Regions from separate parts of the Lactobacillus sp. PSON genome, predicted to be linked through region 1. Evidence: predicted binding sites of a transcription regulator. Region 1 holds the regulator's gene; the other holds the start of a gene.
The links. Region 1 encodes LexA, which represses DNA repair genes until DNA is damaged. Its sites were predicted from a motif close to CNAACANNTGTTNG; they were not measured.
Positions count from the first base shown of each region.

Region 1 (15,848 bases):
AATTAATTTATGTCAGTTAAAATTCGTATGCACCGTATGGGTGCCAAGAGAAAGCCTTTCTACAGAATCGTTGTTGCAGACTCACGTATGCCACGTGATGGTCGCTTCATCGAAGAAGTTGGCTACTACAACCCAGTTTCAAACCCAAAGCAATTGAAGCTTGAAGAAGACAAGATTTTTGAATGGCTTCAAAAAGGTGCACAACCTTCAGATACTGTAAGATCACTTCTTTCAAACGCTGGTATCATGAAGAAGTTGCACGATGCAAAATACAATAAGTAATTATTACTTTGAAAAGTTTGGAGCAGTTGCTTCAAACTTTTTTTCTTAGCTAGATTTTGCAAGGAGAGAGAAATGCAATATTATGATGTAGCAAAAGTCTTAACTACTCATGGTTTAAATGGTGAAGTTAAAGTTAGCTTAATAACTGATTTTCCTGAAGAGAGATTTGCTCCAGGTTCTGTATTATCATTAAAAAATGATACAGAACGTACATTAACTGTTAAAAGTGGTCGTCCATTTAAGCAGTTTTGGTTGGTCCAATTTGAAGAAATTACTGACATTGAGCAAGCTGAAAAATTACGTGGTAAAATTTTAGTAGTAAGTGAAGAAAATCAACAAGAATTACCAGAAGGAGTATATTATTATCGGGATATTTTAGATTCAGATGTAATTGATGAAGAAACTGGCAATCGAATTGGTAAAGTTACTGATATTCAAGCACCTGGTGCTAATGATGTTTGGGAAGTAACTGAAGATGATGGCTCAACTTTTCTTATTCCATATATTCCTGACGTAGTTAAAAAAGTAGATGTTGAGAATAAAAAAATCTATGTTGAACTAATGGAGGGATTACGTTAATGAAAGTTAATGTTTTGACGCTTTTTCCAGATATGTTTACTCCGCTTCAAGTCTCAATGTTGGGAAGAGGATTAGAGGATGGAAAATGGGATCTTAATTTAGTTAATTTTCGTGATTTTACGACAGATGTTCACCATCATGTTGATGACTCTCCTTATGGCGGTGGTGCTGGAATGGTTCTTCAAATTATGCCAATAAAAAAGGCGCTCGATTCTTTGCCATCTAAGGGAAAAGTGATTATTACTGCTCCTCAAGGTAAAACCTTTAATGAAAAAATGGCTCAAGATTGGGCAAAAGAAGAAGAGTTAACTTTTATTTGTGGGCATTATGAAGGTTTTGACCAACGTGTATATGATTTAGCTGATGAAACTGTATCTATTGGTGACTACGTTTTAACTGGTGGAGAACTTCCTACAATGAGCATGATTGATGCTACTGTTAGACTCTTACCGGGAATTCTAGGAAATAGCGCTTCTTCAGTTGAAGAAAGTTTTTCTCATGGATTATTAGAATATCCACAATATACACGTCCGGCTGATTTTGAAGGACAAAAGGTTCCAGATGTATTAACTAGTGGAAATCATCAAAAAATTGCTGAATGGCGACATAAGGAAGCTTTAAGAGCCACTTACTTACATCGACCAGATATGTTAGAAAATCGTCAATTAACAAAGGAAGAGAGAAATTGGCTTAAAGAGTTTGAGCAAAATTAAACTTGAACTTATAATGAAAATTTGCTAGAATCGTAGAAGTGGTCAAATGACCAAATTAAAGTTATGGGCACTCCGCTGGGCGCTTAGCGTGATAAGAATGCCGTAGAAGGAGAAAATTATAATGGATCCATTAATTGCAGAATTAACTAAAGAACAATTACGTGATGATATTCCTGCTTTCCGTGCAGGTGACACTGTTCGTGTACACGTACGTGTTGTTGAAGGTAGTCACGAACGTATTCAAATTTTTGAAGGTGTTGTAATTAAGAAGAAGGGTGCTGGCATTGGTGCAACTTACACTGTTCGTAAGATTGCTTCAGGTGTTGGTGTTGAACGTACCTTCCCAGTTAACGACCCACGTGTTGCTAAGCTTGAAGTTGTACGTCATGGTCGTGTACGTCGTGCTAAGCTTTACTACTTACGTGACCGTCACGGTAAGTCAGCTAGAATTGCTGAAGCACGTCGTTAATTTAACGCGAATGCATACAAAGAAAGAACCTGTTCTAAAGAACAAGGTTCTTTTTTTGCATTTAAATACAATATACACTTTATTTTTTGTATAATTAATAAAAAGGGGGTTATTATTATGATTCATGAACATTCAGCAGGAAGTATTATTTATAGAAGAGACGGTGGAGATCTTAAATATCTCCTTGTTCAAAGTGTAGTTCACCATACATGGGGCTTTCCAAAAGGACATTTAGCACCGGGTGAAACTGAACAAGAAGCAGCTAAACGTGAAGTTGCAGAAGAAGTGGGCCTTCATCCTAAGTTTAATTTTGACTTCAAACGAAGTACTACTTATGAAACTGAAGAGCATACTATAAAAACTGTTACATTTTTTATTAGTGAATATATAATCGGTCAAAAGATAGTAGATCAAAAAGAAGAAATATTAAATTCAACTTGGGCAACTCTTCCAGAAGCTAAAGAATATTTAAAAAGACCCGGTTTGTACGATATTTTACAAGAAGCAGAAGCGTATATTCAATTGAAAGAATAGGTGTTTATTTTGCAATATCCTAAGAAATTAGTTGACGAAGTAGTACTACGTTCAAAAGGAATGCGCTTAGAAGGACTGAATGAAGGAGAAGGACCAGTTCATCCTCAGTTAATGATTATAGGAGAAGCACCGGGGAGAGATGAGCTTATTTCCCATAGACCGTTTTCTGGTAGTTCGGGTAAAGAACTAATAAAATTATTATCATCTATTGGATTAACAAGAGATGATGTTTATATTACTTCAGCTGTTAGAAGTCGCCCTTATGAGATTAAGGAAGTTTTCAGCAAACGTGAAAATAAAAATGTAATAAAATATCCAAATCGAAGACCGACTAAAAAAGAAATTTTAGCTCACGCACCATTTTTAGATTATGAAATTGCCAAAGTTGAGCCTAAGTTAATTGTTACTGTAGGAAATGTTGGATTAGAACGACTTTTAGGAGCAAATCATAAAATCTCTCAAGAACATGGTACTGTAATTGAGAATGTGCCAATTTTAGAGCTAAATGATAAAAAAGATGCTTATGTTTGGTCAAAAAAACGTTATACAATTTTTCCGCAATATCATCCGGCAGCTATTTTTTATAATCGAAAATTGACTGAAGATATAGAAAAAGACTGGCAGATAATTAAACCATATTTGGAGAATAATTAATAATGAGTAATGAAACTTTTTTAATTCCAATTAGGCAAAATAATGACTTATCAGATATTGCATTCGCAGAATTAAGACAAGATTTAGATTTGCATCCTTTGAATCAACGAATTTATACTAAATTGGCATACTTACCTGGAAATAGTCGAAAATTTAGTTTAAATTCACAAAAAACAGAGCTCGGTTTACTAACAGGTAAAAAAGTTCTCTTTTTAGGCTCATCAGTTACTTTTGGTTTTGGTGCGCTTGGAGAATCATTTGTTGATTTTCTTTGGAAAAAAGATGGTGTTGAAGCCATTAAAGATGCAGAAAATGGAACAACTTTAGTAGAACAGGATGTTAATTATCCGGGAGATTCCTATGTAGCTAGATTTAAAGAAAATTTAAAATATGAAGCTCCGGATATGTTAGTTATTCAACTATCAACTAATGATGCAAAACGAAATGAAAAATTGGGCAAGATTAGTGATAATGACTGTTTTGATACGAAAACAATAACTGGTGCGTTAGAATATATTATTTCAAATGCTCAAAAGAACTGGAAATGTCCAATTTTGATTTATACTAATCCATATTTTGAGAGCAATTTATACTCACAAATGGTGGAATTAAGTCACAAACTAGTTGAAAAATATAATATTGAAATTTTAGATTTTTATAATAACTCTAATTTTAAAAATCAAGATAAACTTTACATGGCTGATGAAATCCATCCTACTCGAGCAGGTTATAAAGAGAAATGGTTGCCTGAATTTGAAAATAAGTTAAGAGCAATTATAAAATAATAAAAACTGATAGAACTCCTAATATTAGAAATTCTATCAGTTTTTTAACTTATATGACTTCGATAAAGACTAATAACTTTACCGAGGATTTTAACGTTAGTTAATATAATTGGAGACATTGTATCATTTTCAGGTTGCAAACGATAATGATCTTTTTCTTTGTAGAATCGTTTAACTGTTGCTTCATTTTCATCAGTCATTGCTACAACAATATCACCATTTTCGGCAGTATTTTGTTTGCGAACAATAACTTGATCACCATTAAAAATTCCAGCGTTAATCATGCTGCAACCCTTAATAGTAAGCATGTATAAATCGCCTTTAAATCCTTCAAGATCTGGTGGAAGAGGGAAATAATCTTCTGGTTCAGTTTCTTCTACAGCTAAGATTGGTTGGCCTGCAGTAACAACTCCTAGAACAGGGATGTGTTTAGCAGCAATTCCAATTGCTTTACGACCTGCATCTGTTACTTCAATAGCACGAGGTTTAGTGGCATCTTTAATTACAAATCCCTTTCTTTGTAATCTTGAAATATGTCCATGAACAGTTGAAGTGGATGAAAGACCTACAGCAGAACAAATTTCACGAACAGTAGGTGGAAAACCATGCTTTTCAACAGCCTCATAAATATAGCGCAAGACCTCTATTTGCTTTTTATCATTTTTTACCATGTTAATTACTCCGTTTTACGATTAATTTGGTATATACTATATATTGTAGCAAATAAATAATAGTTTCACAAACGGGTGTTCAAGAAGAAATATCTTTTTTTCTAACTCTAAAAAGTGTAAACTTATTTTTGTATGTGAGGTGTAAAAAATGGACAAAGATGAAGAAAAGAAAGTTACAGATCGTATTAATGAACTTTATCACAAGAAGCAAAATGAAGGCTTAACTGAAGAAGAAGAAAAAGAACGTAAAGAACTTCACAAGAAGTTTTTAGCAAACTTTAGAGCCGGATTTAAACAACAACTTGAAAATACTGTTATTGTTGACAAAAATGGTAAAGAAGTAACTTCTGAAAAAGCAAAAGCTGCTCAAAGAAAAAAGGGTCTAAGAAAAGATTGATTTTACCTTTAAAAATTCACTGATTTTAGGTACAATAACCTTATTAGTTAATGGAGGATTTTTAAATTATGAATTTAGCATTAGCAATTGTATTGATTATCGCTGCACTTTTAATCGGTCTTGTTGGCGGATTTTATGGTGCAAGAGCATACATGAAAAAGTATTTCCAAGATAATCCTCCAATCAGTGAAGACATGATTGTTGCTATGATGTCACAAATGGGTCAAAAACCTTCAGCTAAGAAGGTCAACCAAGTTATGAACATGATGAAGCATCAACAAAGATAAAAGTCTTTTCATATCGATTGGACTCTTAAAGGACGAAGGATTACCTTCGTCCTTTTTGTGTAATTTGAGAAGGAGAACATATGAAAAAATATTTTGAAGTACGTGGTGGTGTTGGTGACCTCACTAAAGCTGATGAACATATAAGAGTACAAGATAATTTATATTTGGCTGTAAACTCCAAATGGCAAAAACAAGCTGTAATTCCAGCTGATAGAACTGAGACTGGTACAAATGCTAAAATTGATATTAAACTTGAAAAGTTAATGATTCAGGATTTTGATAATTTTGCTACTGGCAAGAAAGAACTACCAGAGGTTAAAAATTTTGAAAAAGCTGTTAAATTATATAAACTTGCTCTTGATTTTGATAAACGAAATAAAGAAGCAGCTCAGCCTATTCAAGAAGATTTGAATAAATTAGAAAAAATAGCTGGATTTATTGATTTTAATAAAAATGCGCATAATTTCTATTTTAAGTATTCATTGCCATTTAGCTTTGAAGTAGATGCTGATATGAAGAATACTGATGATAATGTTTTGTATTTTTCAGGACCAGGTACACTTTTACCTGATACTACTAGTTATCTAGATTCGGATGCAGATAAGTTATTAGGTATTTTGAAAACACAAACAATCAAATTATTGACTATGGCGGGGATGTCTGGAGAAGAAGCAACGCATGAAGTTGAGCTAGGTTTAAAATATGATGCTCGTCTTGCAAAAGTTGTCAAATCAACAGAAGAATGGTCGGATTATCCTAAAATGTATAATCCGATAGCCATAGAAGATTTTTTGGCAAAATTTAAGTCTTTTGATATGCAAAGATTTTTAAAGCAAGTTTTACCTGAACTTCCAGAAAAAATAATCATTACTGAACCTCGTTATTTAGATCATATTGATGAATTTGTTAACGAAGATAGTTTTGAAGAGATGAAAGGTTGGATGTTAATCAAGCTCATTAATAGTGCAGCTAATCTTTTATCGCAAGACTTTAGAACAGTAGCATTTTCATATCGTCAAGCAATTACCGGTGCTAATGAATTGCCAAATGCCCAAAAGCATGCATATCGTTTAGCAGATGGAGTATTTGATGAAGTTGATGGAATTTATTATGGAAAAACTTACTTTGGTAAAGCAGCCAAAGAAGATGTTACTAATATGATTCATACGATGATTAATGTGTATGAAAATCGTATAAAAAATAATACTTGGCTTTCAGAAAGTACTAAGAAAAAAGCAATTATTAAATTAAATTCTTTAGTTTTAAAAATTGGTTATCCTGAAAAACAAGAAAAAATATATGATCTTCTCCAAGTCTATCTTGATAAAAGTTTATATGAAAATATGTCACTGATTTCTGAAACTGAAATCAAGTATAATTTTGCTAAGTTAACTTCTAAAGTTGACCGTTCAGTTTGGTTGATGCCAGCAAATATGAATAATGCTTGTTATGATCCTCAAAGAAATGATATTACTTTTCCTGCAGGAATTTTACAAGCGCCATTTTATAGTTTGAAGCAAACTCGTGCTGAAAATTATGGTGGTATCGGTGCAACGATTGCTCATGAAATTTCACATGCGTTTGATAATAATGGGGCTCAATTTGATGAAAAAGGCAATATGAACAATTGGTGGAGTAAAGAAGACTTTAACGAGTTTGAAAAACGCACCCAAAAAGCAATTGATATTTATGATGGTTTACAATATGGACCAAGTAAATTGAATGGTAAGCAAATTGTTGCCGAAAATATTGCAGATTTAGGTGGATTAACTTGTGCGATTCAATCATGCAAGATTGAAAAAGGGGATTTAAGTCAATTATTTGAAAACTATGCCAAATCTTGGGCTCAAATTCAGCGTCCTGAAGCAATTAAAACTGAAATTGCAGTAGATGTTCATGCTCCGCAACCAACTCGAGTAAATATTCCAGCCCAGTGTCAAGATGAATTTTATGAAGTTTTCAATGTTAAAGAAACTGATGGAATGTGGCTAGAACCAGATAAGAGAGTCACTATTTGGTAAAAAAATAACGTTAAGCTAGAAAAACTAGTTTAACGTTATTTTTATTTATTTAACATATATTTACGAGTCATTGGTAAGCTTTCACCAGATGGACCTTTAGTTAATAGGTATTGGATAACATCAATGTTTCCAGATTCAAAACTTGCAGCACAAGCTTGTAAGTAAAGGTCCCACATGCGCGTAAAGCGTTCACCCATTTTTTCTTGAATTTGATCACGGGCATTATTGAAATTAGAATCCCAAATTTCAAGTGTTCGTTGATAATGACGACGAAGCATTTCCATATCTGTGATTTGTAAATTGTTTTCTACAATGTCAGTTACAATTTCTGGAAGTCCTGGAATATAGCCACCTGGGAAAATGTATTTATTGATCCAGGCATTAGTTGCACCACCTTGTTGACGAGTAATACCATGGATAAGTGCAATACCATTTGGTTTTAAGTATTTATAGACATCGCTAAAGTATTCACTTAAATTTTCTGGTCCAACATGTTCAAACATTCCAACAGAGGTTACATAATCCCATTGTTCATTACCGAGTTCTCGATAATCTTCAAGCTTAACTGTAGCTACATCTTCTAAGCCTTCATCGTAAATTTTCTTTTGAACTAATTCAAATTGTTCTTCACTTAAAGTTACCCCTGTAACTTTTAGACCGTATTCTTTAGCGGCAGTTAGCATTAATGTTCCCCATCCGCAGCCAATATCTAACAAAGTTTTGCCTTTTTGTGGGTGCAACTTGTTAAGAATATGATGAACTTTAGCAATCTGAGCTTGCTCTAAGTCGTTTTGATTATCATCTTCAAAGTAAGCACAAGAATAAGTTAAAGTTGGGTCAAGCCACATTTTGTAAAAATCATTACCAATATCGTAGTGGCTTTGAACATCTTCTTCACTTTGCTTTTCAGTATGTTTTTGTTTAGGTAAGAACTTTCTGAATTTTGATGATCTCATGAAACTATCAGCACTTTGATAAGCGCCCATGATTATTTTTTGAATAGCTCTTTCATCACCGGTAATTTCAATTTTTTTGTCCATGTAACCTTCACCAAGGGCTAAGGAAGCATTTTTGGTAATATCTGTTACTGGAATTTTTTCGTTAAAAATGATTTCAACATCAGGTTCGCCGTTACCGTAAACTTCACTTTTTCCATCCCAATAAGTTACTTTAACTGGGAATGGAAAGGATTTACTGAGCATCATTTTGTAAAATGGTTTTTCCAACAAGTTAGTTCCCTCCAATATATAAGCTAACACTTAATTTTAACACTCCTAAAATTAACTGGCTGAATAATTTTAAGAAAAAATAAAAATAAGCTAAGTTTTTGACTTAGCTTATTTTGCTACATAATGGAAGTTAGGATTTTGTTCTTTATCAAGCTTATCCCATGCTTCTTGCATTTTTTTATCATATTTTGCTTGATTTTCTTTAGTCATTTTAACTTTGCGGTCAATGTAAATTGGCTCACCAAAACAAACATTAAGTGGCTTTCGTTTTAAAAGTCCCTTAAAAGTAAGAGGACCTTGATAGACTACAGGAACTAAAGGCTTACCAGACATTTTAGCAATTAATAGCGCGCCGCCTTTTAATTCACTGGAGTGGCGAGTTCCAGATGGAAAAATGATTAATGACAATTTTCCCTGTTTTAATCCTTTAACTGGAATTTTTAGAGCAGATGGACCAGGATTTTTGCGGTCAACTGGAAAAGCATGAGCATGTTTTAAAATAAAACGTAAAACTGGATTTTTGAATAATTCAATTTTAGCCATAAACATGAACTCCATAGGACTAGCTGCTAATGCGAATAAAATTGGTTCCCACCATGTGCGGTGTGGAGCAACTAAAATATAATTTCCTTCAGGAATACGATCTTTATGATGAACGTGCAAATGACCATTTAATACCCAAACAATGAATCTAACTATTGGTCGAATAAAACGATAAAACATATTTTCCCTCCAAGTTGTTGTATGCTATTATAGCAGATATTTAGAAAGGATAAAATTTTTCATGGTCGAATTGAAAAATAATGAGCGAATTGATTATTTATATAGCGATGATATGAAAATCATTCAAGATAAGACTGCTTTTAGTGCTACGCTTGATACTTTATTTTTAGCACATTTTGCTAAAAACTTGATTCGTGATCGCTTTAAAGTGGCTGATCTTTGTTCTGGTAACTGCGCTGCAACAATGTATATGGCTTATTTTAATAGAGCAAAATATGATGCAGTAGAAATTCAAGAAGAGGCTTATTCACAAGCTGTGAGGTCAATTGAGCTTAATCATATGGAAAATAGGATTCAAGTTCATAAAAATAATGTAAAGCAGGCTCCAACTTTTTTACGAAAAGATAGTTATGATATGGTAGTAGTTAATCCACCATACTTTAAAGTTCCAAAGGGACATGAAGTAAATCCTGATAAGAAAAAGGCAATTGCAAGACATGAAATTTTGATTAATTTAGAAGAAATTATTGAGGTAGCGAGCGCTCTTTTAAAGATGAAAGGGAAAATGATAATGGTTCATCGTCCAGAGCGTTTAAGTGAAATAACTTACTATTGTATGAAACATGACTTAAGTATAAAAACAATTCAACCATTCGTATCCCATAGAGGGGAAGATAGTAATCTAGTGATTGTTGAAGCTGTAAAACATACTGCTTTTGATGGAACTGTATTAAAAGATGCAATTGAAGTTCATGATAAAGATGGTCATTTTTTACCAAATATTCAAAGAATTATTATAGAAAGTGAAGAAGACCGTAAAAAGCATCAAGAACAAGGGAAATATTATTTTTATGTATTATTATGCAATGATGGCAGTTTTTATGGCGGTTTTACTAATGATTTGGAGCATCGTTTGAAAATGCATAATCTTGGAAAAGGTGCAAAATATACTAAAACTCGCAGACCAGTAAAAATGATTTATCACGAAGAGTTTGATGATAAAAGTTTAGCTTTAAAAAGAGAATATTGGTTTAAGCATCATAATAGAGAATGGAAAGAAAAGTTTTTAAAAGAACATAATGTAGAATATTAAGTTTTTCTTGCAAAAATCACTTAAATTTAGTATCATGTTCAGGTGTGCTAACCGCACTTAAAAAACACATCAAGAGCGATCGGTATATGGTGCCTTTGAAGAAGGTCAATGCCGAAATGAACGCTTGAGAGGATTAAAACCATAGGAGGATTTTATTTATGTCAGTTGTATCTATGAAGCAATTGCTTGAAGCTGGTGTACACTTTGGTCACCAAACCCGTCGTTGGAACCCTAAGATGGCTCCTTACATTTTTACTCAAAGAAATGGTATCTACATCATTGATCTTCAAAAGACTATCAAGATGTTAGATGATGCTTACAACTTCATGAAGGCTGTAGCACAAGACGGTGGCGTATTCTTATTCGTTGGTACTAAGAAGCAAGCTCAAGATTCAATTGCTGAAGAAGCAACCCGTGCAGGTCAATACTACGTTAACCAACGTTGGTTAGGTGGTACTTTGACTAACTGGACTACTATCCAAAGTCGTGTTAAGAGATTAAAGCAATTGAAGGAAATGTCACAAGATGGCACTTTCGATGTACTTCCAAAGAAGGAAGTTGCACTTTTAACTAAGGAAATGGACAAGCTTGAAAGATTCTTAGGTGGTATCGAAGATATGCCTAGAATTCCAGATGTTATGTTCGTAGTAGATCCTAAGAAGGAAAAGATTGCTGTTCACGAAGCTAACATTTTAGGTATTCCAGTTGTTGCAATGGTTGACACTAACACTGATCCAGACCCAATCGACGTAGTTATCCCTTCAAACGATGATGCTATTCGTGCTATTCGTTTGATTGCTGGTGCTATGGCTGATGCCATTATCGAAGGTCAACAAGGTCAAGATGATGGTGAAACTCTTGAAGTTGACTTTAAAGAAAACGCAGACGGTTCAGAAGAAATCGCTAGCGCTGAAGAACACGACGAAGACTAGTTTTTACTATTAGTTCCATTAGGAGGACTCAATAATGGCACAAATTACTGCAAAACAAGTTAAAGATTTACGTGAACGTACTGGTGCAGGTGTTATGGATGCCAAGAAAGCATTAGTAGAAGTTGACGGTGACATGGACAAGGCAGTTCAATACCTTCGTGATAAAGGTATGGCTAAGGCTGCTAAGAAGGCTGACCGCGTTGCAGCTGAAGGCTTAACTGGTGTTTACGTTGATGGTAATGCAGCAGCTATTACTGAAGTTAACTCAGAAACTGACTTCGTTTCTCAAAACGACAAGTTTGTTAACTTGGTAAATGAAGCTACTAAGACCATTGCTGAAGGTAAGCCTGCTGACATGGAAGCAGCTCAAGAATTAAAGATGGCTGATGGTACTACTTTAGCTCAAACTTTTGTTAACGCTACTGCAACCATTGGTGAAAAGATTGATTTACGTCGTTTCGCTTTAGAAGAAAAGACTGATGATCAAGAATTTGGTGCTTACCAACACAATGGTGGCCAAATTGGTGTTATTACTGTTTTAGAAGGTGCTGATGCAGCAACTGCTAAGCACTTAGCAATGCACATCGCAGCTATGAGTCCTAAGGTTATTTCACCTGACGAATTGAGCGATGATTTTATTGCTGATCAATTGGCTCAAATGAACCACAAGATTGACCAAGACAATGAAAGTCGTGCATTGGTAAACAAGAAGCCATTACCACACCTTGTTTACGGTTCAGAAAAGCAATTAACTGATGATATTTTAGCTAAGGCTAAGGAAGACATCAAGGCTGAACTTAAAGAAGAAGGTAAGCCAGAAAAGATCTGGGACAAGATTATTCCTGGTAAGATGCAACGCTTCATTGATGATAATACTCAAGTTGATAAGCAATTTGCAGTTTTATCACAAAACTACATTATGGACGACAGCAAGACTGTTGGTGAATTCTTGAAGGAAAACGGTGCTAAGTTAGTTGCTTTCCAACGTTACGAAGTTGGTGAAGGTATCGAAAAGAAGCAAGAAGACTTTGCTGCTGAAGTACGTGAACAAATGAAGTAATTTCATTGTTTTAATTTAAAAAAAGAGGAGGAAAGCATTTCTTCCTCTTTTTTTATAGATTTTTTATCTTCTATCGTTCTAAATAGGGCATTGAAGTTGTTTCTATGGTAAAATGATTAAAGCTATAAGGAGGTTCATTATGAGTCAAGTTAAATATAAACGTATTATTTTAAAAATCTCAGGTGAAGCATTGGCCGGAGATAAAGGTACAGGAATTGATCCTACGGTTATTGGTCATTTAGCAAAAGAAATTAAATCAGTTCATGATTTAGGTGTTGAAATTGGTATCGTTTGCGGTGGCGGTAATATGTGGCGTGGTGAAACTGGCGCTAAGCTTGGAATGGAACGAGCACAAGCAGACTATATGGGTATGCTTGCTACTATTATGAATGGTTTGGCACTTCAAGATGGATTAGAACATGAAGGAGTTCCAACTCGTGTTCAAACATCAATTGAAATGCGTCAAGTTGCTGAACCTTATATTAGAAGAAAAGCAATTCGTCATTTAGAAAAGGGTCGTGTAGTAATTTTTGGTGGTGGTACTGGAAATCCTTACTTCTCAACAGACACTACTGCTGCTCTTCGCGCTGCTGAAATCAATGCAGATGTAATTTTAATGGCGAAAAATGGTGTTGACGGTGTTTACTCAGCAGATCCTAAACTTGATCCAAATGCAACTAAGTATGATGAATTAACCCAACTTGATGTTATTGCTAAGAACTTAAAAGTTATGGATAGAACTGCAAGTTCATTATCAATGGATACTGATATTCCTTTAATTGTATTTAACGTTAATACAGAAGGTAATATCAAGAAAGTTGTAATGGGTGAAAATATCGGTACTGTTATTGAAGGTGGTAAAAATGAATAACGAAACAATTACAAAAGCAAAAGAAAATATGGAGAAGTCAATTAAAGTTTATCAAAAGAACTTGGCTTCTATTCGTGCAGGTGTAGCTAACGCATCTCTTCTTGAAGGAATTAAAGTAGATTATTACGGTGCACCAACTCCTCTTACTCAAATGTCTAGTGTAACTATTCCAGAACCACGTGTTTTATTAGTTACTCCATATGATCAAAATAGTTTGGATGATATTGAACATGCAATTTTAGCATCTAATATTGGTCTTACTCCAGCAAATGATGGTAAGGTAATTCGTTTAGTAATTCCTCAACTTACTGGTGAGAGACGTGAAGAAATTGCCAAGGAAGTTGGAAAGATTGCTGAAGAAGCTAAGATTGCTGTTCGTAATGTTCGTCGTGATGCTATGAATAGCTTGAAAAAGCAACAAAAAGATGATGAAATTACTGAGGATGAACAACGTAATTTAGAAAAGCAAGTTCAAAAAGTAACTGACGATGCTACTAAGGAAATTGATAAACTTGCGGATGAAAAGCGTAAAGAAATTACTCAAGGTTAAAAATGAGTAAAAAAAAGAATGAATTAAATCATCTTGCCATTATTATGGATGGTAATGGTCGTTGGGCTAAGAAAAAGCATAAACCACGTTTTGTGGGACACCGTGAAGGAATGGATAATGTTGAACGAATTACTTTAGCTGCTAACAAGCTAGGAATTAAGGTTTTAACATTGTACGCATTTTCAACAGAAAATTGGGCACGTCCTAAAGAAGAAGTTGCTTATTTGATGAATCTTCCGGTACGTTTTTTCGATAAGTTTATGCCCACTTTGATGAAGAATAATGTCAAAGTAAATATTATGGGCTATTTAGATGAATTACCTAAGAAAACTTATGATGTTGTTCAACGTGCTATGGCTGAAACAGCTAATAATACTGGAATAATTTTAAATTTTGCTTTCAATTATGGAGCACGTAAAGAAATAACAAGTGCAATGAAAGAATTAGGCAAGTTAATTGAAAGCGGAGATTTAAATAGTTCAGAAATTACTGAATCTATGATTTCTGAGCATTTAATGACAGGAGATTTTGGTGAATACCAAGATCCTGATTTATTGATTAGAACTTCCGGTGAACAAAGAATTTCTAATTTTCTTTTATGGCAATTAGCTTATTCTGAATTAGCTTTTAGTGATAAAAACTGGCCAGACTTTACCGCAAGTGATTTAAAAGAATTTGTAGAAGAATTTCAAAATCGTAATCGTCGATTTGGAAAAGTGGATGAATCAGATAGTTAGATAAGAGTATTTATGAAACAACGTGTAATTACAGCAGTTATTGCTTTATGTTTATTTATTCCAATTGTTCTTTTAGGTGGACTTTGGATGGATTGGCTGACAGTATTATTTGCTGCAGTCGGAATTAGCGAAATCTTTTTAATGAAAAAGCAGATTTTAGTTTCTGTTGATTTCGTATTAGCATTGCTTGCTACTTTAACCATGACCGTTCCAGATGCATTTTTCAAAACAATGCCATGGGGCTGGAATAAGATGGGAATTTTTTATGCATTAGTAATGTTGCTATTAACTTGGACAGTATTGTCTAAGAATAAAACAACATTTGATGATGCAGGTGTTTATACTTTAGCTGCACTTTATATCGGAACTGGTTTTCACTATATGGCAGCTATTAGAAGTGACCACAATGGTTTAGCATTACTTTGCTATGTATTTGTTGTTGTATGGTCAACTGATATTGGTGCTTACATGATTGGTCGTAAGATTGGTAAGCATAAACTGTGGCCAGTAATTAGTCCTAACAAGACTTGGGAAGGTTCAATTGGTGCAGTAATTTGTGCACTTATTTGTTCAGCTATTTATGTTGCGTTTGTAAATGTGGGTTATCCACAAATTCAAATGATTGTTATGGCTTTCTTCTTGTCAATTGTTGGACAAATGGGTGATCTTGTAGAATCAGCATATAAGCGATTTTATGGAGTTAAAGATTCCGGTAAAATTTTGCCAGGACATGGTGGTATTTTAGATCGTTTTGATAGTATGCTTTTCGTTTTACCTGTTGTTGCAGCAATGTTAGGTATTGTTCATTAGGAGATATCTATTGAAAGGTATACTGATCTTTTTAGTTGTTTTTGGGTTGCTCGTATTCGTTCATGAATTCGGGCATTTTATCGTAGCAAAAAAGTCAGGTATTCTTGTTAGAGAATTTTCTATTGGGATGGGTCCAAAACTTTTTCAAATTAGAAGAAATCCAACTACTTACACTATTAGATGGCTTCCTTTAGGAGGGTATGTAAGATTAGCTGGAAGTGATGATGAAAGTAAGTTAGACCCAGGGATGACTGTTATTGTTCAGTTAAATGACAAAAATGAAGTGGTTAGAATTGATGCTTCTGAGTCTGATTTACCAATAGAAGGGATTCCAATTCAAGTAACTAAAGCTGATTTAGTTGATGCGTTAATAATTAGTGGATATGAAAATGGGGATGAAAATAAACCTGTTACTTATCATGTAAACCATGATGCAACTATTATTGATAAA
Region 1 is NZ_JBQXFW010000006.1:79,679-95,526, forward strand. Features, by position in the region: gene rpsP (30S ribosomal protein S16) at 10-282, shown strand; gene rimM (ribosome maturation factor RimM) at 355-861, shown strand; gene trmD (tRNA (guanosine(37)-N1)-methyltransferase TrmD) at 861-1,574, shown strand; gene rplS (50S ribosomal protein L19) at 1,696-2,043, shown strand; gene ACTHPI_RS06190 (bis(5'-nucleosyl)-tetraphosphatase) at 2,161-2,577, shown strand; gene ACTHPI_RS06195 (uracil-DNA glycosylase) at 2,587-3,231, shown strand; gene ACTHPI_RS06200 (SGNH/GDSL hydrolase family protein) at 3,234-4,016, shown strand; gene lexA (transcriptional repressor LexA) at 4,061-4,687, opposite strand; gene ACTHPI_RS06210 (DUF896 domain-containing protein) at 4,836-5,084, shown strand; gene ACTHPI_RS06215 (YneF family protein) at 5,153-5,371, shown strand; gene ACTHPI_RS06220 (M13 family metallopeptidase) at 5,452-7,392, shown strand; gene ACTHPI_RS06225 (class I SAM-dependent methyltransferase) at 7,434-8,621, opposite strand; gene ACTHPI_RS06230 (lysophospholipid acyltransferase family protein) at 8,730-9,344, opposite strand; gene ACTHPI_RS06235 (GIY-YIG nuclease family protein) at 9,406-10,437, shown strand; gene rpsB (30S ribosomal protein S2) at 10,596-11,369, shown strand; gene tsf (translation elongation factor Ts) at 11,404-12,429, shown strand; gene pyrH (UMP kinase) at 12,569-13,300, shown strand; gene frr (ribosome recycling factor) at 13,293-13,850, shown strand; gene ACTHPI_RS06260 (isoprenyl transferase) at 13,853-14,587, shown strand; gene ACTHPI_RS06265 (phosphatidate cytidylyltransferase) at 14,600-15,397, shown strand; gene rseP (RIP metalloprotease RseP) at 15,408-15,848, shown strand, end outside.

Region 2 (15,848 bases), on a different contig from region 1:
AACGGAATACGTTTGCACCAGCTTCAGCTAACTTAGTAATAGTTTCAATATTGTTTGAAGCTGGCCCTAAAGTACTAACAATCTTAGTTTTTTTCTTCATTATAATTAAAATCCTCTCCAAAAATTGACTAATTATTCTTAGTCATTTCTTCATTAACATCTAACAATGTGAAATCGCCTTGGTGCTTACCATCGAAAAGATCAAGGATGTCATGGGTATTAAGCTTACCGCCTTCCATACCAACAGCTAAGCCACCCTTACCTTCAAGAAGTAAGTTAACAGCAAAATTACCCATCTTAGTAGCATTTACTCTATCTTCAACAGTTGGTGAACCACCACGTTGCATATGACCAAGCACATTGCCACGAGCATCAAAGTCGCCGTATTTCAAGAGTTCATCCTTGAATTTATCAGCATCCATGACACCTTCAGCTAATACTACAAGACCATGGTCTTTGCCGTCAGCAAAACCACGCTTAAGAGTTTCTGCAATTTCCTTCATGTCGTAAGGACGTTCAGGAATAACAATTGCATCAGCTCCACTAGCTAATCCAACACGCATAGCAACATCACCACAATCGCGACCCATTACATTAACAATGAATACGCGATGGTGACTACTTGCTGTATCGCGAATCTTATCGATTGCGTCCATGGCAGTGCGACAAGCAGAATCATAACCGATAGTATATTCAGTATAAGGAATATCATTGTCGATAGTTCCTGGAAGACCTACTGAATTAATACCAAGACGAGTCAAAGCTAAGGCACCATGGTATGAACCGTCACCGCCGATAACGATGACAGCATCAATACCATGCTTTCTTAATTGTTCAGCACCCTTTTTTTGCACTTCTTCTTGTGCAAATTCTGGATAACGAGCTGAATATAAGAAAGTTCCGCCTTGGCTAATCTTATGGTCAACATCTTCTGCAGTAAGCGGAATGAAGTCACCGGCAACTAATCCGGCAAAACCATAACGAATGCCAAAGACTTCAAGTCCGTGATGGATTGCAGTCTTGGTAACGGCTCTGATTGCTGCATTCATGCCAGGGGCGTCGCCACCACTGGTTAAAATACCAATCCGTTTCATGAATTCACCTCATCATGATAATTTGTGTAATTTCTCACATCAAGTAAATATTAACATTTTTTTGCCAAAAAATCTCAAAAAAAATGGTTTAATTTGCTGATTTATCAAGGTTTTTTCTTGTTTGCGCTTACAAGTAGCTCTTTAAAAGACATCTATAATTAATAATTATTCTATAAAATGTACTTCACGCAAATTGGTAAGGAGATATTGCTTACGTTGTGGATCAAATTTATCATTTTGAACACGTAAACCTAAGATATATATCTTTCCTTCTTTTAATTTATTTGCTATTTTTTCATATATTTTTGGAAAAATCGTTACATCTTGAGAATTTGTTGTATCTTCAAATACAGCAAATGCCATTGGATCCCCTTTTTTAGTCCTAATTTGCTTTAATCGTGTAAGTCTACCAACACTGATACCAGTTTCATTTGCAAAAAAATGATTTAATGGTCTTGCATTAAATTTTTTCGCATATTTTTGAACAGCAATCAATGGCGATGTTGCAGTAGAAAAACCTAAAACTTCTTCTTCCATTTCAGCTTTTTCATTTGCTGTAGGAATAACACTATCAGCCATTCTAATGCCGCCCAAACTTTCAGATAAAGATAAATTATCACCAGTTAAGCGAATATTTTCAACAATATCCGCACAATTTTCAAGTAACTTATTTCTATTTGGCTCAATTGAATCAAATGCCCCTGCTTTAATCAAAGCCTTAATAGCATCCACTTGTAAAAACTTAGAATCAATTTTTCGTAAAAAATCACTAATATCTTTTATTGGCTTTTTTAATGATACGATTTGATTAACAAAATCATTTCTTAATCCTTTAATTGCTTTTAACCCTACTAAAATTTGTCGATTATCTAAAGTATAGTTAATTGCACTTTTATTAATATCTGGTGGCAAGATTTTAATTCCTGCCTCTTGAGCCTGTGCAATATAATTTTGGGTTTTATTACCTGAACCACCAGAATTTAAAAGTGCAGTAAAGAAAGCATCTGGAAAATGCACCTTTAAATATGCCAGCCAAAATGCTATTTTTGTATAGGCTACAGCATGAGAACGATTAAAGCCATAATTTGCAAACTGTTCAATATAATTATAAACTCGCTCACCAACTTCCTTTGGGTGACCATTTTTTATGACTCCATTTATAAATTTTTGACGCTGCTTATCAATAATTTCTTGTTGCTTTTTAGACATTGCTCGCCGCAATAAATCAGCTTCTCCAAGAGAAAATCCAGCTAAAATTTGAGCAGTCTGCATAACTTGCTCTTGATAAACTAAAATACCATAAGTTGAAGATAAAATCGGCTTCAAACTAGGATCAGGATACCTGATAGGGGCTTTACCTTTTTTACGATTAATAAACAAATCAATATTCTGCATTGGACCCGGTCTATATAAAGCATTGACAGCAACTAAATCTTCAAAATTATCCGGATGAAGTTTAATTAAAACATTTCTAATTCCGTTAGATTCAAATTGAAATACAGCATCGGTATTACCATTTTGAAAAAGTTCAAGAGTTTTACGATCATTAAGTGGAATATTATCAGGATTAATTTTTATTCCTTGACCTCGAATTAGTTCTAACGTATTTCCTAAAATAGTCAAGTTTCTTAAGCCTAAAAAGTCAATCTTCAAAAGACCTAATGCTTCTACATATTTTTTAGTTTGTTGAGTAACTGGTACTTTTAATTGCCCATCTTGAAGCGCAGAAATTCCAGCAATTGAATCATCACTAATTACCAATCCTGCAGCATGAATAGAATAATGTCTCGGTAAATTTTCAATAGCTCGTGCCGTTTGAAAAAGAAGCTTATTTTCAGGAGTGGAATCTACTATAATGCGTAAATCACGCGAATTTTCGTAAGCTTTATTTAAACTTAGTTTTCCTGTTTTAGGAATTGCTCTAGTCCATTTATCAATTTCAACCAAACTGTATCCAAATGCTCTACCAACATCTCGAAGTGCTTGTTTTGCTGCTAAAGTTCCAAAAGTTAATATTTGAGCTGCATGATCCATCCCATATTTTTGATACATATATTTAATGACTTCATCACGGCGATTATCTGGAATATCAAGATCAATGTCAGGCATTTCATGACGAGCTGGATTTAGAAAACGCTCAAACAACAAATTATACTTTATTGGATCGATTTGAGTAATTTTTAATGCGTATGACACCAATGACCCACAAGCCGACCCTCTACCAGGCCCTGTGGTGATATTAACTCTATGACAAAAGTTAATAACATCCCACACAATTAAGAAATAATCATCAAAGCCCATCTCATTAATAATTTTAAGTTCATAATTTAGTTGCTGTTGATATTGCACAGGTATTTTTCGACCCTTAAATTTTTCTTCAAGTCCACTTTGTGCTAGATAATGCAGGTATTCTTTAGAAGATGGAAACTTATTTTGATGATATTTTGGTAAAACTGGCTTTTGAAAAGTAACTTCTGCTGTACACTCTTCGGCCACTTTCCATGTATTTTTAACAGCTTCATCTAACCCAAACTCATGGTACTTTTCGACTAATTCACTAGCATCTAACATAAAATGCGAACCCTTTTGCTTCGACAATGCGACCACGTCTTGAAGTTTATGGTTATTTTTAATCGCTGCTAGAGTTTTCTGTAAAAATTGCTGACGAGGGTATAAATACTGCACATCTTCCACACCCACCATCGATAAATCAAATTGTCTAGCTAAACTGTGCAAGTAATCAATATAATCTTTCTGAGATTTATTGGCATATACTCCTAAATATAGCGAACTACTGGTAGGAATTAATTTTTTTAATTTTCTAATATAATCACTGCCTAAATTTTGATTACTTTGATATAGCATTACTAATTCACTATGAACATTAGCAGGTGTAATTACAACTAGATTTTCTAAATATTTACTTAATTTTTCTAAAGTTAAAATCTTTTTATTATTACCGTTTTCTGTAAGTAAATTAATTGCACTAGAAAGTTTTAAAATATTCTTATATCCTTGGTTATTCTTAGCTAAAACTATCAAATCATATTTTTCATTAGAATCAATTAATCCATTGATTCTTACTTGCATTCCTAAAAGTGGCTTAATTCCAACTTCTTTAGCTAATTCAAAAAAGTCCACTAAACCATAAGTAATATTAATATCAGTTAATCCAACTGCTTCATATCCTTTATTTTTTGCAGTAATTAATAAATCTTTCACCTTGGTGGGGCTCTCTAATAAAGAAAAGCTACTAATATTTTGAATTGCTGCAATTTTCATTTTTATCACCTCTCTTAAGTTAAATCAATTATACCAAATCAAATTATTCAGTTTGAAAAGACGTTCGAATTTTGCTAAAATTCAACTATGAAAGAAGGAAATTAACTATGGGTCGTTTTATCGTAACAGTTATCTGGAGCGTCATTTACATGCTCGTAATCGGCTTCATCGCTGCTCCTTTAACCCAAAGTGTATTCGAACCTAAAGAAGCTCTTTTAATTGGAGTTATTTTTGGTGTTCTTTTTGCACTTATTATTCCAGCAATCACTGCTGGTTCACATAAGGACAAGAGCAAGTATAGCAAGCTTAACAGATAAAAAGCAAAAAAAATAACCAGTAAGCGCTGATTAGTGCTTACTGGTTATTTTTTAATAAAATTTATAATTTTTCTTAGTGTCGACCGTGATTTTATCATGAGTCAAATATTCAGTAAACATTTGAACATAATCCTTATCCAAGGTCATATCAATCTTGTCTACACTATATTCTGGATAAAATCCTCCACCCATAGCTCGATAATTATTAACAGCTAGATAATAAGTTTTATTATCATCAAGAGGTTTTCCATTTAAAGTTAAATTCTGAATTCTTTCCCCTACTGGTTTAGAAATATCTGCTTCATACTCAATTGGATAGAAAACATCAAAATGATATAATTGTGGCTTAGGTGTAATCCAACGATCTAAAAATTTAATTTTTCCATCACTATCTTTTTCTAAAAAGCTAGCACTATGTTCAATAATATGACGTAATTCTTTACCGGTTAACTTTACACGGCATAATTGATTGGCGTATGGATAATTCAATAAAATGTCACGCAAGGTTACCGTTTTATCAAATCCTTTAGCAACTTCACTCATTACTGCAGTCGCAGAAACATCAGCTTTAGTAAACCACAGCTGCATTTGTTGTAAAAGATTAATAAATGGCGCTCCTTCTAAACGTCCTTTCATTGCATTTTCAATTGGTGCAGGCTCACTTAATTGTGCAATCGGCTGATCAAGCCATTTTTGAGTATTTAAGTCTAAATTCTTAACGATGTTAACTACTTTAGGATCTGGCTTATAGTCCTTAGTATCAATTAACTTAGTAGACATTTCTTTGATTTTTTTAGTATCATCATCAATGTCCAAAATCACTTCTGCAACAGCTTCTCCGCGATATCCTGGCTGCACAATAGCTGTATTTTTTGTGACTAAGTTAAGACGACGATGTTGGTGACCAGTAAGCATTACATCGACTTCTGGAATTTCTGTTAAAATCTTATAGCCTTCATTTTCGCCTCTATGAGGTTCAGTAGCTTCTCCTGTAACAGGATCACTTTCAAAACCACCGTGATACATTACAGCTAAAACATCAACTTGTGGGCGTAAAATTTTAGCATAATGCTTTATTTTTTCAAATGCTGAAACAAACTTTAACCCTTCAATATGTTCTTTTGGTTCCCAGTGAGGTACATATTGAGTTGTAATTCCAAGTAATCCTACTTTTACGCCCTGCTTTTCAATAATGACATATTCTCGACCAAATGCTGGTACATTAGTTTCTGCATCAAGAACGTTATCATTAACCATTGGAGCCTTATTGTTATCAATATAATAAGCTAAATAATCAAGTCCAAAATTAAAGTCATGGTTTCCAAGACATCTTGCATCATATCCTACTTCGTTATAAGCATCAGTGAACTTGCTTAATCCCGAATAATCGTCCATTGAATGCGTATAAGAAGCTAGTGGTGAGCCTTGTAAGCAATCTCCCGCATCAGTTACAATTACGTTGTCAGCGCCATATTTAGCTTTCTCTGACTTAATAGCTGAACTCACACGACTTAAACCAATTGGAGCATCATAATTTTCTTTATTTTGATAGTCTGTTGGAAGCATAAAGCCATGTGTATCACTTGAATGTAAAAATACTAATTTCATATCTCAAAAACTTTCTAAAATAATATAATAAAAAAGACACCGACCGGTGTCTTTTTTATTAGTTATTGCCGTTAGCGTTGTTAACAACTTGACGACCCTTGTAATAACCCTTTGGTGAAACACGGTGGCTTAAGCGGTATTCACCAGTAGTTGCATCATAGTGCATTGCTGGTACTGAAAGCTTAATGTGACCACGACGTGAACGTTTCTTTTGCTTTGAAGTATGTCTTGCAGGAACTGCCATTATCTTTGATCTCCTTTATTATAATATTTAAGTCTCAAGCTAATTCAACAGCCTGATTAACTCACGTGATTCAATGATACTATTGAATTGCTAATAAATCAAGGTTAATTAATTTTTCTTATTACTAATTTTTTTATCTTGTCCTAAAAACCAGCCTAATAATACACCGATAATCACCATTACAACAAGCACAATTATCAATGGTAATTTAACTTTAAAAAAGCCAAAATTAATTGCAACCGGATTTGTATTCATCACTACAAAAATCACAGCAATTAAAGCTACAACTAAACTGATAACTAGGTTGATTTGCTTTTTCTTATCCTCCATAAACCTTTAGTCTACTTTCTTGAAGCAAATTCTAAAGAAACTTTATCTCCCAAAGTTGGGAACAAATTATAAAGTCTTGCTAAAATAGCTAAACTAATTGGCAAGTTCAATTCTCGCTTGTCACTGCCGAAATAATGAACTACTTGCCAAGCCACATCATCTGGATCAAGCATAAATTCTTCTACATTTTTAACATAGTTGCCAGTTGAATCTGCAATATTAAAGAAATTAGTATATACAGGTCCTGGATTGACGGTCATAACCTTTATTCCAAATGGCTTAAGTTCTAAACGCAAAACATTTGAAAATTGAATAACCGCAGCTTTTGATGCACTATATGCAGCTGATTTTGTAGTTGGAACTTTTCCAGCAATAGAGCCAAAATTAACAATTTGTCCTGTCTTTTGACTCATCATCACTCTACCTACTAAACGGGTAAAGTACATTAAACCTAAAACATTTACCTGGAACATATTGGTAGCGTCTTGAATATCGCTTTCCATAAAATTCTCAAACTTGCCATATCCAGCACAGTTAACTAAGTAATCAATGTGCTTAACAACCCTCGTCATTTTATTAAAAGTGTCGCCAATTTCATCAGCCTTACTCATATCAGTTGGAAAAACATAAGCATCTGCACCCGACAATTCACGAGCTTCTGCAGCAATTTCTTCTAAACGGTCTTTTCTTCTTGCAATTAAAATTACAGTTGCTCCGCGACCTGCACTTTCTAACGCAATAGAACGACCAATACCACTGGAAGCTCCTGTTACAACAACTACTTTATTTCTTAATGAATCACTCATCAGTCTGTAGCACCTTTCATTGGAATTATAATATTATCAAAATCATTCACTAACTTAGTATTAGGGAAAACTTCTTTGGCTTGTTTTTCCAAAGCCTTCGCCTTTGCTCCTAAATACCTAGCAGAAATATGATCTAAACACAATTCTTTTACTCCATTATCGCGCGCAATTGTCGCAGCTTCAACTGCTGTTGAATGATAATATGAATGAGCCAATTTTGCTTCATGACCTGCAAAGGTGGATTCATGCACTAATACATCCGCATTTTTAGCTAGTTTGGCAATTGTTGGAGTCGATCTTGTATCATAAATTACAGTTATAATTCTACCAGGTCTATTAGGACCAAGAAAGTCCTTACCATCTAAAATTGTGCCATCGTTTAAAACAACTTGTTCTCCATTTTTCAATTTACCTAATAATGGACCATTAGGTACATTATATTGAGCTAACTTGTCCATTAATAACTCTCCAGGACGAGAATCTTCAACCACTCTATAACCAAAACTTGGCACACGATGATCTAATTTATCAGTATAAACTTTAAATCCTTGTCCATTATAAATTAATCCTCCTTCTTTAAGTTCTACAAACTTAATTGGATATGATACCTTTGTTCGTGAAACTCGTAAGGAAGTCTTTATAAATTGTTCTAAACCGGGTGGTCCATAAATTGTAATTGGACCTACATCCCCTTGAAAAGAGCGCGTTGCAAGCAAACCTGGCAAACCAAAAATATGATCTCCGTGATTATGAGAAATAAAAATTTTGGTAATTTTTCTTAAACGAATATTTGTCCGTAAAATTTGATGCTGAGTTGCTTCCCCTACATCAAAAAGCCAAATTTCATTTAATTCATCTAAAAGTTTTAGCGCTAAGCTTGACACATTTCTTTGCTTCGAGGGCTGTCCAGCCCCTGTTCCTAAAAATTGTAATTCCATGTATTTCCTATTCTAAAATTTTGAATGTTTAACTATTGTTTTAACAATAAAACTACTGTAATATTTTGAGCCTTTAGGAGTTGGGTGAGTATGGTCATCATAAAACCAATTAGGGTGATTTTTAGAATATCCATACCAATCAATCACAGTTAAATTGTGATATTTTTTTGCAGCTTGTTTTAATAAATTATTAACTTGACCTTGCCACTGTCTAGTCGGTACATGAGTATTTATCCAAAAGACATGACGTTTTTGCCCCACTTGATGTATTAAGCGATCTACATCTCCCATTGAAAATGGTCCATTAGTGCCAAGTCCAATCAAAACATTGTCAGCTAAAACACCCTCACTTTTATATTTATCTAATAATCCAAACGCAACATTTAGCTGTCTTGATACAGCTGCATCAATTAATGCCTTGGGCATGAGTTGTTTTAAATCATCACTTGAACCAGCCATTACTGAATCACCAATTGCTGTAATTTGGATATTTTGAGCCAATTGTAAATCTAGTTGTGAAATTCCATATTTAACAAAAGATTTATTAACTGGATGTTTTTTTGCGGCTGCTTTGGCTTCTTTAATAACATTCGAAGCACTAGTTTTTACTTTTTTCCGCTTCTTCAATTTCGCAATTAACTGTTTATTTTCTTTTTCTTGTTCTTGTTTATTAGCAGCAATTCTTTTTGCTAATTGACTTTTATTGAAGTCTACTGCTTTAGCATGAGGAGATACTAAAATCCCAATTGAACCAAATAAAAATACTATTGTTGCTAAAATTGCCTTAGTTCTTTTAATATAATCTTTTTCTTGATTGTCAATTACCTGTAAGAAAAATTCCTTTGTCTTTTGCCAAGTAATCTTACCCATTGGTTTTTCTATTAATCTATATGTTATTTCACTTAAAATTAAAATTAAACTAACTTCAATCACATGATATAAAAATACATGGTCAGCTAAGTTAGTAACCTTATCTTCGAAAAAGATCATTACTGGAAATTGATATAGATAAATTCCATAACTTCTTGATCCAATCCAATTAAATACTGGATTAGTTAACCATTTGTTCCAGTGACTTCCTGGATGAGCAATTACTCCAACTAAAGTAGTAGTAAAAAATGTAAACAAAAACATCCCACCACAATATACAAATGCAGATTGAGCTTCGACTTGTTTACTAAAGAACATTGCGAGCATTACCACTAAACTTGTAAATCCAATTAAGTCTAACAATTTAGTATCAGTCTTACTGATATTGGCCCGTAAGTTTTCTATTGGCCATATAACTGCTAAAGCAGCTCCTAGTCCTAATGCAAAAAAGCGTGTATCAGTCCCGTAATAGATTCTATTAATATCGGTACCTTTTAAATATAAAATAGCCATTTCTACTGCTGAAGCAATTGACAAGCCAAACAATATCCAAAAAACTCGTTTACGTTTTTTAGCAAATTTAACTAATAAAAAAATTACAATAGGCCAAATTATATAAAATTGTCCTTCAATCGACATAGTCCACAAATGTGTAAAGGGAGATTCATTAGCAGCAAAACGTTCAAAATAACTTTGTCCATTTGAAATTTGCCAGAAATTATACACATTCAATAAATTAGCTGCCACTATCTGATTTAATTTTGCCAAAAGATTTCTTTGAAACAAAAATATATAAGCAGAACATAACCACAAAAGAGTAATCATTTGTGGATATAATTTTTTAACTCGAGCTAAATAAAAATGCTTATTATTATACTTTCCTGTATGCTTATATGATTTAAGCATATGATCTGTTACAAGATATCCTGACAAAACAAAAAAGATCGGCACACCAAGATACCCGCCAATAAAGGTGTTAGGATCTAGGTGATAAAGAATGACCCCAATAACTGCTAACGCTCTAAGTCCAGAATATCCTGTAATAAACCGATTTTTTGTCATATTTTTAACTTCTCTACTATTATTTTATTGTACAAATTCAAAGCTAAAGTTTCCAATTGCTACATCATCACCATCAACTGCACCTTTTGCTCGAAGAGCATCGTCAACACCTAAGTTCTTCAACTTTCTAGCCAGACGCATGATACCATCTTGGTGATCCAGATTAGTCATTTGTACCAATCTTTCTAAGCTATCGCCTTTAACAATAAATTCATGTTCTCCAACTTTTTCAACTGTAAATTCATTCTTTTTAGGTGCAGAGTATTTATATTCATGAACTTTTTGCTTTTCAACTGGTTGTTCAACAGCCTTCTGCTTTTCTACTTCTTCAACTAGATCCGCAGTATTTTGCATTAAAGTTTCTACACCTTTATGAGTCACACTTGAGATTGCATAGACTGGTTCATCTATGCCTTCTTTTTTGAGTGCTTTTTTAAATTCTTCAAATTTTTCATCAGCACCAGGAATATCCATTTGAGTTGCAACAATTAATTCTCGCTTATCAGAAAGATCAGCATCATAATTTGCAAGCTCTTTGCGGATGGTCTTATAATCTTCTAGCGCTTCACGTCCATTATTAGGATCCATAGATACTAAATGTAAAATTACCTTAGTTCTTTCGATATGACGCAAAAACTGAATTCCAAGTCCTACACCCTGACTAGCGCCTTCAATAAGTCCTGGTAAATCTGCCATTGAAAAATCTCGTCCATCTGGCAAGATTACCATTCCCAAGTTTGGAGTTAACGTAGTAAATGAATATGCTGCAATCTTAGGTTTAGCCTTAGTTACTACTGAAAGCAAAGTTGATTTACCAACTGATGGAAATCCAACTAATCCAACATCAGCAAGCATCTTAAGTTCTAATCGTAAAACTCGATTTTCACCAGGCTCACCATTTTCAGCAATTTCTGGTGCAGTATTTACACTGTTAGCAAAGTGGATATTACCGCGACCTCCGCGACCTCCATGGGCTACAACTAATTCTTGCTTATTTTCAACTAAATCTCCAATTAATTCGCCAGTATTAAAATCATAAACTGTAGTACCAACAGGAACTTTTAAATATAAGTCCTTAGCACCACGACCATATTGAGACTTTATTCTTCCATTTTCACCGTTATCTGCTTTAAATTTTCTACGATAACGAAAATCCATCAAAGTACGCAAACCTGAATCAGCAACAAAGATAATACTACCTCCGCGACCTCCATCGCCACCAGCTGGTCCGCCATTTGGAACGTATTTTTCATGGCGGAAAGCAACCATGCCGTCGCCGCCTTTACCGGCTTGAACTTCGATTTTAGTTTGGTCAACAAATGTTGGCATGTTACCTATCTCCTTCCGTCTTTAAAATTCTTTTTCTAACTAATCTAGTTTACCACATCAAGGTTAGTTTCTTATAGTATTACAAAGTTAATTTTATAGTTTGTGCTTGAGTTAAGCTTAATCCTGCAGCTCGTAAATCATCAATTGAAGCCTCTTTAATTTTTTTAAGAGAACCAAATTTACGTAAAAGCTTATTCCGACTCTTAGGACCAATCCCCTTAATTGAATCTAGCTTACTTGATAAAGCATTTTTTGCGTGAGTACGTCTATGAAAGGTAATTGCAAAGCGGTGTACTTCATCTTGAATACGGGTCATTAAATAAAAGCCTTGAGATTTAGGATCCATTGGAATCATTCTAAATTCTTGACCATTAATTGGATCTCCATAAAGCAAATGATTCGTTCGGTGTTTATCATCTTTAACCATTCCAGCTACCGGAATATTCAAATTTAATTCATTTCTTAAAACATCCTCACAAGCTTCTACCTGGATTTGTCCACCATCCATTAAAATCAAATCTGGCATTGGTTTATGTTCTCTTAATAGTCTTCCATATCTGCGGCGCACTACTTCGCGAGTATTGCGTAATTCATCAGCCATATTCTGATGCTCTACTTCACCTTTTAACTTAAATTTACGATAAGCTGTCTTATCAGGTTCCCCATCTTTAAAAACAACCAATGCTGAAACTGGATCTGCACCTTGAATATGTGAATGGTCAAAACTTTCAATTACATGTCCATATGGTAAATTTAAAGCATCAAAAATTTCTTTTTGCGCTCCTTTAGTTTTTCTGTTTCCAAGTTCCAATAAGCGAAACTTATCATCAAGCTTTAATTTAGCATTTTCTTCAGCCATATCAAGCAATGACTTTTTTTGACCACGCTTAGGGGTTCTAACTGCTACTTTTAAAATTTCTGATAGACTTGAATTATCTAATCCTTCAGGTACTAAGACTTCTTTAGGTAATACATGGTTTTTTTGATCATAAAACTGTGCAATAAAAGAAGTAAACTCATCTTCTGGATCATTAGTATCAGTTAATGGAAACATTCGCGTTTCTCTACGCAAAAGCTTAGCCTGTCTTAAGAAAAAAATCTGAATAGATATCCAAGACTTATCTACATAAAAATTAAATATATCTCGTTGAGTACCATCATTGGAAATGATTTTTTGTTTTTCAACAGTTTCTTCAATATATTTTAACTGGTCACGAATCTCGCCAGCTCTTTCAAACTCTAAATTTTCAGAAGCAGACATCATTTTTTCAGTTAATTCTTGCTTAACGCTTGCAATATCACCATTCAAGAAACTTTTAATTTCCTTAATTTGTGCATCGTATTCACTTTTTGGCACTTTTTTAAAACAAGCTCCTAAACACTGTCCCATATGATAATAAAGACATGGTCTGCCCTGATTGCCACTACAGCGACGAAGCGGAAAAACTTTCTGAATAAACTTTAATGTAGCTTGAGCTGCATAAACATTAGGATACGGTCCAAAATAATATCCACCATCCTTACGAATGATACTAGTTAATTTTGTTTGTGGATCATGCTCTCGTGTAATTTCAATGTAAGGATAGCCCGTCCCTTGCTTCAATTGAACATTATAATACGGTTGATATTTTTTTATCAAAGTTATTTCTAATAAAAAAGCTTCCTTATCAGTTGAAACTGTAATAATATCATAGTCTCGAATTTCTTTTACAAGTTCAGCTCTTCTACCTACTTGCTTACTTTTAAAATAAGAACGCACACGATTTTTTAAATTTTTAGATTTTCCTACATAAATAACCTTACCATTAATATCTTTCATTAAATAGCAACCTGGTTTTTCAGGTAAAAGTTTTAATTTGTTTTCAATTAATTCAGTTGTCAACTTGCTCCCTCCTCAAAATTAGCACTCCAATTCTAGCATAGATTTTAACAATTTATTTATTTTTTGCTTAAAGAATTGTTATCTTGCTCTTTTTTTGATATATTTGTCAATAAAACTTTTTATATTTATTAAGGAGAATTTAATGACCGCTTGGATTTTTTCATTGATCGATCATTTTGGCTATTTAGCAGTAATGCTTTTAATTGCCATTGAGAATGTTTTCCCGCCAATTCCATCAGAAGTAATCCTTTCTTTTGGTGGTTTTATGACTACACATACTAAGATGAATGTCTTAGGATTGATTATTTTTTCAACTATAGGAGCCTTAATCGGAGCCTTAATTCTTTATTGGGTCGGAACACTGCTTAATGAAGAACGTCTTGAAAAGCTATTTAATCATAATTTTTTTAAAAAACTGGGCTTTAAAAAAGACGACGTCAAAAAATCAATTGTTTGGTTTGATAAACATGGACTAAAAGCTATCCTTTTTGGTAGATGCATCCCTGTTGTGCGAAGCCTTATTTCCATCCCAGCTGGAATAGCTAAAGTTTCCATGACCAAATTTATCATCCTAACAACCCTAGGAAGCTTAATCTGGAATAGTGTTTTAATCTCATTAGGAGCCTATATGGGAGCAAAATGGGAAAAGATTGTTTTGATTTTTGAAGAATATTCATTAATTGTCATTATTCTTTTATTGATAGCTTTCGTCTATTTTGCTATCACATGGTATAAAAAGCGCATTAAGAATGCATAAAACACGACTAAAGGAGTTGTTTGAATTTGAATATTTTTCGTAAGCAAAGTGTTAAAACTTATTTAGGCGAGGATGTTAAATTTTCTCGTACTTTATCTGCCTTTGACTTAATTGCAATGGGAGTGGGAGCTGTAATCGGAACTGGGATATTTATTCTTCCAGGAACTGTTGCTGCAACAACTGCAGGACCAGGAGTCAGCTTATCATTTTTAGTTGCTGCACTAATTTGTGCTTTAGCAGGGATGTGCTACGCTGAATTTGCATCTGCAATTCCTGTTGCCGGAAGTGCTTATTCATATGGAAATATTATTTATGGTGAGTTTACAGGATGGCTAATGGGTTGGGCACTTATTTTAGAGTATATGCTTGCAGTAGCTACAGTAGCCGCTGGTTGGTCCTCATACTTTTCCTCATTTATTAAACCATTTGGATTAAACTTGCCAAAAGCTATCTCTGGACCTTTTGATCCACAACATGGTGTATATTTTGATTTAGTTGCAGTTGTTGTTGTTGTTTTGATTGCACTTTTATTAGCTCAAGGAATGAAAAGTTCTATCAAAATCAATAACTTTGCCGTTATTTTAAAAATTGCTATCATTCTAATCTTTGTGTTTGTTGGATTGCAATTCATTAAGCCAGCTAACTATAAACCATTCTTGCCCTATCATATGTCAGGTGTGATCAAAGGAGCTACAACCGTATTCTTTGCATTCTTAGGCTTTGATGTAGTATCTTCTTCAGCTGCTGAAGTTAAGAAACCACAAAAAAATATGCCTTTGGGAATTATCGGTACTTTAGCAGTTGCCGTAGTTTTATATATGGGAGTTTCTATAGTTTTAACTGGAATGGTTAACTATACTAACTTAAACATTGCTAATCCCGTTGCCTTTGCACTTCAATATGTTCACCAAAATTGGGTCGCAGAATTACTTTCTCTAGGTGCAATGGTTGGTATGGCAACTATGATGCTAACTATGATTTATTCTAGCTCACGTTTAATTTACGCAATGGCACGAGATGGTCTTCTTCCTCACCATTTTAGTAAATTCGATAAAAAACATAACACTCCTCAAATTTCATTATTTGTTGTAACAGTTATTATTGCATTAGGATCTGCATTTTTCTCAGTAGACCAGTTAACTAATTTAGTAAGTTTTGGTACATTATTCGCATTTACACTCGTGTCATTTGGAATTCTACGTTTAAGAAAGCGTACAGATATTTCAAACGAAGGCTTTAAAGTCCCAGGCTATCCAGTCATTCCTATTATTTCTGGACTATTTTGTATTTTTATGATTTGCCAATTAAATAAAGATGTTTTTATCATGG
Region 2 is NZ_JBQXFW010000005.1:62,908-78,755, forward strand. Features, by position in the region: gene pyk (pyruvate kinase) at 1-100, opposite strand, end outside; gene pfkA (6-phosphofructokinase) at 129-1,094, opposite strand; gene ACTHPI_RS04245 (DNA polymerase III subunit alpha) at 1,260-4,376, opposite strand; gene ACTHPI_RS04250 (YjzD family protein) at 4,484-4,693, shown strand; gene ACTHPI_RS04255 (bifunctional metallophosphatase/5'-nucleotidase) at 4,745-6,301, opposite strand; gene rpmF (50S ribosomal protein L32) at 6,360-6,545, opposite strand; gene ACTHPI_RS04265 (lipopolysaccharide assembly protein LapA domain-containing protein) at 6,654-6,875, opposite strand; gene ACTHPI_RS04270 (SDR family NAD(P)-dependent oxidoreductase) at 6,887-7,681, opposite strand; gene rnz (ribonuclease Z) at 7,681-8,619, opposite strand; gene ACTHPI_RS04280 (acyltransferase family protein) at 8,632-10,551, opposite strand; gene obgE (GTPase ObgE) at 10,576-11,880, opposite strand; gene uvrC (excinuclease ABC subunit UvrC) at 11,960-13,762, opposite strand; gene ACTHPI_RS04295 (DedA family protein) at 13,905-14,519, shown strand; gene ACTHPI_RS04300 (APC family permease) at 14,540-15,848, shown strand, end outside.
Region 2: the regulator LexA is predicted to act here: its motif matches at 4,430-4,443, upstream of ACTHPI_RS04245 (DNA polymerase III subunit alpha).